DNA from 2 places in the Priestia sp. YIM B13489 genome. Region 2 is predicted to be linked to the other one. Evidence: predicted binding sites of a transcription regulator. Region 2 holds the regulator's gene; the other holds the start of a gene.
What was found. The regulator LexA, encoded in region 2, represses DNA repair genes until DNA is damaged. The targets are predictions, from matches to a motif close to CGAACATATGTTCG.

Region 1: a site for LexA is predicted at 973-986, ahead of uvrB (excinuclease ABC subunit UvrB). Genes of this name have one in related genera too.

The regions. Positions count from the first base shown of each region.
Region 1 covers NZ_JBHZOQ010000053.1:2,265,908-2,270,167, reverse strand. The annotation lists gene ACFX4W_RS17415 (sigma-54 interaction domain-containing protein) at 1-718, opposite strand, end outside; gene uvrB (excinuclease ABC subunit UvrB) at 1,054-3,033, shown strand; gene uvrA (excinuclease ABC subunit UvrA) at 3,040-4,260, shown strand, end outside.
Region 2 covers NZ_JBHZOQ010000036.1:418,079-422,338, reverse strand. The annotation lists gene ACFX4W_RS04020 (magnesium transporter CorA family protein) at 1-665, opposite strand, end outside; gene lexA (transcriptional repressor LexA) at 878-1,495, opposite strand; gene yneA (cell division suppressor protein YneA) at 1,642-1,971, shown strand; gene ACFX4W_RS04005 (YneB family resolvase-like protein) at 2,025-2,693, shown strand; gene ACFX4W_RS04000 (DUF896 domain-containing protein) at 2,763-2,993, shown strand; gene tkt (transketolase) at 3,161-4,260, shown strand, end outside.

The sequences.
Region 1 (4,260 bases), on a different contig from region 2:
GAGACACATCAATTTCTTCATTTAATCTTACAATATTGGTAATGTCATGTTCAGTTGCGACTCCACCTATGACTCGATTGTTTCTTATAATAGGAGATGCATTGATGAGCACGTGAGTTTGTTCATTAGGACGATGATACGTTCCGCGTACAGGGCGCCCTTCATTTAGAATCGTATGTAGAATGATGGATTCATCTTTGAAATGCTCTCCGATTTTTCTACCAATAATATCATCTCTCTGAATCTTATACGTATGTTCCGCAGCAGTATTCCACAAGATTACATTTCCTTCATTATCGACCGCTGTCACTGCATCATTAATGGTTTCTGCCAATGTATCAAAATAGGAAGCTAATATCTCATTTTGGCTATGCAAATGTGTAATCCACTGCGAAGGTGTTACAAGTCCTATTGTGGTTTCTTGGTTTTCTGCTTGAATGAGGACTGGTCTGTTCCAGTTTGTGTTGGCTTGTAAATTGGCTAACGTAGAAGTAGAAGATGAAGGCCAATTTGTATCCGCTATTACTTTTTTTATGGACGATGCCTCGTCATGACCTGTTAACAGGTATCGTTCATCTTTTTGTATTACATAAAAGGTACTTGCTGTGACTACGACGAAGTCATAGTTTGAAAGTTCAGATGTCACTTTAGCTAAAGAAGTTGATTCTTCAACTGTTATAAAGGAGTTATTTATAAGAACTTGATCAACGCTTGCCATACTAAACCCCTCTCAGTACATATTTTTTATACTGTATCATAATTTAGAAATTGGCGCAAAAGCCTATCTTTTTCAAACAATAACGAAGCTTACTTTCTTTTATTGCTTTCATCTAAAGAGTTGTATTCCCTTCGAAAAGGGTAGTATAAGAATTTAGTGGGTAATAAAGTAACAGGGTAAAAAATAAAAACAAACAAACACTATATAAGATTAATACTCATTAGTTTCATTTATGATTATAAAGTGATAAAATACGAATATCAGTTCGCGTTTTCGGTTTTTACATATCGTAATAAAAATAGATAAAACAAGAAAATAGAAACGGAGGCCTTCATTTGAAAGATCAGTTTGAATTAGTATCCCCATATCAACCGCAGGGTGATCAGCCAAAGGCAATTGAAAAGATCGTGAAAGGAATTAAAGAAGGTAAGCAGCATCAAGTTTTGTTAGGTGCTACAGGAACGGGAAAAACTTTCACCATGTCTAATGTTATTAAGGAAATAAATAAGCCGACACTAATTATGGCTCATAACAAAACGCTTGCTGGTCAATTGTACAGTGAGTTTAAAGAGTTTTTTCCTAATAATGCAGTCGAATACTTTGTCAGTTACTACGATTACTATCAGCCTGAAGCCTATGTACCTCAAACAGATACATTTATTGAAAAAGATGCAAGCATTAATGATGAAATTGATAAACTTCGTCACTCGGCAACTTCTTCTCTTTTTGAACGAAAAGATGTCATTATTATTGCCAGCGTATCCTGTATTTATGGCTTAGGGTCTCCGGAAGAATACAAAGAAATGGTCGTATCTCTTCGAGTAGGAATGGAAAAAGAGCGTAATCAGCTGCTTCGTACGCTAGTAGATGTACAGTACGAAAGAAATGATATTGACTTTAAGCGTGGAACGTTTCGCGTTCGCGGTGATGTTGTGGAGATTTTCCCTGTGTCTCGAGATGAACACTGTATTCGCGTCGAGTTTTTCGGCGATGAAATTGACCGCATCCGAGAAGTTGACGCTCTAACAGGAGAAATCATTGGTGATCGTGAACATGTAGCTATCTTCCCGGCATCTCACTTTGTCACGAGAGAAGAAAAAATGCGTGTTGCCATTCAAAATATTGAAAAAGAACTAGAAGAACAGCTAGAGAAGCTAAAAGAAGCAGGCAAGCTTTTAGAAGCGCAGCGCTTGGAGCAGCGCACGCGCTACGACCTAGAAATGATGAGAGAAATGGGCTTTTGTTCGGGAATCGAGAACTACTCTCGTCATTTAACGCTTCGTCCCGCTGGTTCTACACCTTATACACTGCTGGACTTCTTCCCTGAAGATTTCCTTCTTGTTGTGGATGAATCACACGTTACGATTCCTCAAGTTAGAGGAATGTACAATGGGGACCAAGCGCGTAAACAAGTGTTAGTGGACCATGGTTTCCGCTTGCCTTCCGCATTAGATAACCGCCCGCTTAAATTTGATGAATTTGAACAGCATATTAACCAAATTGTTCATGTTTCCGCAACACCAGGTCCTTATGAACTTGAGAAGGCACCTGATGTGATTGAACAAATTATCCGTCCAACGGGATTATTGGATCCAAATATTGAAGTTCGACCAATTGAAGGGCAGATTGATGATTTAATTGGAGAAATTCACGACCGCATTAAGCGAAATGAACGAGTACTCGTTACGACGTTAACAAAGAAAATGTCCGAGGATTTAACGAACTACTTAAAAGAAATCGGCATTAAAGTTCAATATCTTCACTCTGAAGTGAAGACGCTCGAGCGTATTGAAATTATCCGAGAGCTGCGGCTTGGAAAGTACGATGTGCTTGTAGGAATTAACTTACTTCGTGAAGGTTTAGATATTCCGGAAGTTTCGTTAGTAACCATATTAGACGCGGATAAAGAAGGATTCTTGCGTTCAGAACGATCGCTTATTCAAACCATCGGACGTGCTGCACGAAATGCTAATGGACATGTCATTATGTATGCAGATCGCATCACAAACTCCATGAACATTGCTATCAATGAGACCAAGCGTCGTAGAAGTATTCAAGAAGCTTACAATGAAGAGCATGGTATTACACCGACAACGATTCAAAAAGAAGTTCGAGGCTCAATTCGTGCAACAGTAGTAGCAGAAGATACAGAAACGTATGAAGAAGCACCGGCATTTGATAAGCTCAACAAAAAAGAAAAAGCAAAGCTCGTAGAAGAAATGGAACAAGAAATGAAAGAAGCAGCCAAAGCGCTTAACTTTGAACGCGCAGTTGAGCTTCGTGACTTGATTCTAGAATTAAAAGCGGAAGGGTGATAAAACATGGCGATGGAAAAAATCGTGGTAAAAGGTGCACGAGCCCACAATTTGAAAAATATCGATATTGAAATCCCGCGAGACAAATTAGTAGTATTAACAGGGTTATCAGGTTCTGGTAAATCTTCTTTAGCTTTCGATACAATCTATGCAGAAGGACAAAGACGTTATGTCGAGTCGCTTTCGGCATATGCAAGACAGTTTTTAGGTCAAATGGATAAGCCCGATGTAGATTCAATCGAAGGATTGTCGCCTGCTATTTCAATCGATCAAAAAACAACGAGCCGAAACCCTCGTTCAACCGTCGGAACTGTGACCGAAATCTATGACTATTTGCGCCTTTTGTTTGCTCGTGTAGGAAAGCCGATTTGTCCTAATCATGGAATTGAAATTACATCTCAAACGATTGAGCAAATGGTAGATAGAATTTTAGAGTACCCTGAACGTACAAAGCTTCAAGTACTGGCACCTGTGGTATCTGGCCGAAAAGGTACCCACGTAAAAGTGTTAGAAGATATTAAAAAGGAAGGGTACGTTCGCATTCGAGTAGACGGAGAAATGCGTGAAATAACAGAAGAAATTGAACTGGAAAAAAACAAAAAGCACTCCATTGAAGTAGTAATTGATCGCGTTGTTGTAAAAGAAGGTGTAGCCGCTCGTTTGTCGGACTCTTTGGAATCAGCTCTTCGCCTCGGAGAAGGGAAAGTAATTATTGATGTGATAGGTGAAGAAGAACTGCTTTTTAGTGAGCATCATGCTTGTCCAAAATGTGGTTTCTCCATTGGAGAACTTGAGCCCCGCATGTTTTCATTTAATAGTCCGTACGGGGCGTGTCCAACGTGTGACGGGTTAGGAACGAAATTGGAAGTGGACAAAGATTTAGTTATTCCTAACTATGACTTAACGCTTCGCCAGCACGCAATTGCACCTTGGGAGCCAACAAGTTCTCAATATTATCCGCAGCTGCTTGAAGCCGTATGTACACATTACGGCATCGATATGGACGTGCCTGTGCGAGATATCCCGGAACATTTATTTGATAAAGTGTTATATGGCAGCGGTAAAGAAAAAATTTACTTTCGCTATGAAAATGATTTTGGCCAAGTAAGAGAAAATCATATCGAATTTGAAGGCGTGCTTCGGAATGTAGAGCGCCGTTATCATGAAACAAGTTCAGATTATATCCGTGAGCAAATGGAAAAGTACATGGCTCAGCAAGCTTGTCCA
Region 2 (4,260 bases):
CTTAACACAAACATCCGTTCATCGATAAAATAAGGAAGGCTCCCCACATGCTGTTTACGTGTGGCTTCTTTCTTGATGTGTTTGTTCAAAAATGGCGCGAGCTGTGAAAAAATATAATCTTGTACTTTGCTATAGCGGTGGTGTTCATAGGTAATGGTGGATCCATGCTCTTCAGCAAGCTTCGGTTCTAATACACGAAAATGATTCATGAACTCTAAAATATCATCATAGGTGTAATGATTATGGCTCATCTCAGTGCGAATGGTCATGACGCCAATTTCAAAAGGACATAAAAAAACATCCACAGACAGCACGTTGCTAGACACGGTGGTGGAGGAAGTGTGTAACGTAATGGCATGGTCTATTTTTTTTGAAAATCGAAGCAACCCTTCTTTTTCGCACGAGTCAGGGAATAGAATGCATTCAATGTAAGGAAGAAAATATTGATCCAGGCTATCATGAGATACGTAATATTGTTCTCCGTAGTATTCTTTTTCTAAATGTTTGTTTTGAATGGAGAAAAACTCGAACAAATTTGCTTTCAGCGCATGAACAAGCTGCTCTTTATTTTTTCGGTCAAAGGAAAAAGGAAAAAGAAACATGTTCATTGCTTTGGTAGGTACAATGGTTTGAAATGGTTCTGTTTTCCTTGGTGTATTGGTCATAAACTACATCCTTCTTATGGTCGGTTGTATTTCCTTGTAAGAGTCGAGGAAATGCAGGTAGAAAGTAAAAGGTAAAACAAGCTTTATAAAAACCGTTCTACCTGCCTGCAATGATTCAACGTATCATTTATAATATGCCAATTTTTTTAGAAAACAAACGTAAAAAAAACCAACTAACATCATCATTAGTTGGTTTTACATACAGTGTCTGATTAGTGAATCGTGCGATATACACCAGTTACTTTTCCTAAAATCGTTACGTGGCGAAGAATAATAGGCGCCATCGTTGAATTTTCAGGCTGTAAACGAACGAAATTTTCTTCTTTAAAGAAACGTTTTACCGTTGCTTCGTTGTCTTCGGTCATAGCGACCACAATATCTCCATTATTAGCTGTTTGCTGCTGACGTACGATTACCATATCGCCATCTAGAATACCTGCTTCAATCATACTTTCTCCCATAATTTCAAGCATAAATACATGATCATCTGGAGAAACGAATTTATCTGGAAGAGGGAAATATTCTTCCACATTTTCAACAGCTGTTATAGGCAGACCCGCTGTTACTTTACCGATAACAGGAACATTAATGACATTGCTTTTAGGGATGTTTACTTCGTCTAGTTGAAGAACTTCGATTGCTCTTGGTTTTGTCGGATCTCTGCGAATTAACCCTTTGCTTTCTAAACGAGCTAAATGCCCGTGTACAGTGGAGCTAGAGGCTAATCCTACCGCTTCCCCAATCTCACGAACAGAAGGCGGATAACCTTTTAATTTTACTTCATGCTTAATAAAATCTAGTATGTCTTGTTGACGTTTTGATAGCTTCATATTTTTCACCTCGATTTTAGCTATTCTTTAGGTGAATTATACCACGTGATGTGTCAATATACAAACATAAGTTCGAAGAATTCCATTGACAGAAACAAATGTTCTCAATAAAATAAGAACATATATTCTGACAGGGGGATCATAATATGCAACAATTCTTACATTCTATGAAACATTACGCTATTTTTTTTGCAGTTATCGCTGCACTTACATATGTATTGACGCTGGTTTTAGGAGCGGATAAAGTAGATTTAGACAAATATTCAACGGTTACTATTACAAAAGGAGATACGCTTTGGGAATTGTCCAACAAGTATCATAATCACCATCATTTGACCACCAATGAATTTGTCAAATGGGTTGAAGACGTCAATGATTTAAACTCAGACACTGCCCAGTCTTTATCTCCTGGAGATAAATTATATATTCCTGTTTTAAAAAAAGAGTTACATAATCAAGTGGCAATTGAACAGTAGTGTGTAACGGCCGTTCCTGAATATTGTTAAAAGCCGAAAAGGTCGTGATAAAAGTGGATGCCATTATTTATTGCCGTGTCAGTACGGATAAAAAAACCCAAGAAACATCTTTACAGCGCCAGCAAGAAGAATTAAAAAAGCTTGCTGCTCTTCACCATCTAGACGTAAAAAAAGTCGTAATGGAAAAAGCAAGCGGATATGAAGTAGACAGAGAGGGTATTTTGGATGTTCTTCATACAATGAAAGAAGAAAAAATATCTGTGTTGCTTATTCAAGATGAAACACGATTAGGCAGAGGAAATGCTCGAATTGCGCTGCTTCATGCTTTTCATAAAGAAAATGCTACCATCTATACGATTAGTCATCAAGGCCAGCTTCAGCTTTCAGAATCTGATTCAATGGTGTTAGATATTATTAGCTTAGTGGAAGAGCATCAGCGGAAATTACATAATGCTAAAATTAAAAGAGGAATGAAAAGAGCTGTAGAAAACGGTTATCGTCCGCAGCAAAATTTAAAAAATCAAGGAGTTAACTCGGGAAGAGAAAAAAAAGAAGCGCCAATTGAAGAAATTGTCCGTCTTCGTCATAACGGCTTAACCTTTGCTGAAATTTCAGTTACGCTAAAAGGTTTTGGCTATAATATTTCAAAAGCGACGGTACATCGCCGCTATCAAGAATACCAAGAGAATGCTCAATCTCTTGATAAAACGAAAGAGATTTAGTAAGATGACTACATGTTGCCGGAACGGTTCGGTAATTTTAATTATTGATTATAAGGAGATAGGTTTTATATGCTATCAAAAGATAAACTTGCTCGTATTAATGCTCTTTCAAAAAAGGCAAAGGCTGAAGGTCTGACAGAATCTGAAGCGAAAGAACAGCAAGAGCTACGTCAGGAATATTTAAAAGTTTTCCGACAATCTATGACAAATCACCTTCATACGATTAAAGTTGTGGACGAAGAAGGTAAAGATGTTACGCCTAAGAAGTTAAAAGAGAGTAAAAAGAAGCGTCTTCACTAAGACGTTCTAGTAAAACTAGAGGGAGTGTTCCTTCTAGTTTTTTGTATATTTTTAATAAGGCACACAAAAACTGTAAAAGTGGAAAATTTTTTGGTTCAAGTATTGTACAAATAAGCAAATCATTAGTATGATAACATATGTACATAGTTTTGAAAGGAATGAAGAGTATGACACAACGTATTGAAGATCTTTCGATTGCAACAATTCGTACTTTATCAATCGATGCGATTGAAAAAGCAAATTCAGGTCACCCAGGTATGCCAATGGGAGCTGCTCCAATGGCATATACATTGTGGACAAAATTTATGAACATCAATCCAAAGAATCCAAACTGGTTCAACCGTGACCGCTTTGTATTATCAGCAGGACACGGATCGGCACTATTATACAGCTTGCTTCATTTAGCTGGATATGACTTATCAATTGAAGACCTTAAAAACTTCCGTCAATGGGGAAGTAAAACACCAGGTCATCCAGAGTTCGGTCATACAGCAGGTGTTGATGCAACAACTGGTCCACTAGGACAAGGTATTGCAATGGCTGTTGGTAAAGCAATGGCAGAACGTCATTTAGCTGAAACATACAACAAAGAAGGTTTAGAAATTGTAGACCACTTTACGTATGGTATTTGTGGTGACGGAGACTTAATGGAAGGTGTATCTGCTGAAGCAGCTTCATTAGCAGCACACTTAAAATTAGGACGTTTAGTTGTTTTATACGATTCAAATGATATTTCTTTAGACGGAGATTTAGATCGCTCGTTCTCTGAGAACGTAGAAGATCGTTTCAAAGCTTACGGATGGCAAGTAATCCGCGTTGAAGACGGCAATGACTTGACAGCGATTGCAAACGCAATTGAAGAAGCAAAAGGCGATTTAACACGCCCGACGCTAATTGAAGTAAAAACAACAATCGGATTTGGTTCTCCAAACCACGCGGGTACTTCTGGCGTGCACGGTTCTCCATTAGGTTCCGATGAAACAAAATTAACAAAAGAAGCTTATGCATGGACATTTGAAGAAGATTTCTATGTGCCAGAAGAAGTGTATGCTCACTTCAAAGCTACAATTGCTGAAGATGGCCAAAAGAAAGAAAACGAATGGAACGATGTATTTGCACAGTATAAAGAAAAATACCCTGAACTAGGTCGTCAATTTGAACTGGCAGTAGAAGGAAAGTTACCGGAAGGCTGGGAAGAAACGCTTCCAGCATACGAAACGGGTTCAAGCCTAGCTAGCCGTGCTTCTTCTGGAGAAGTATTAAACGC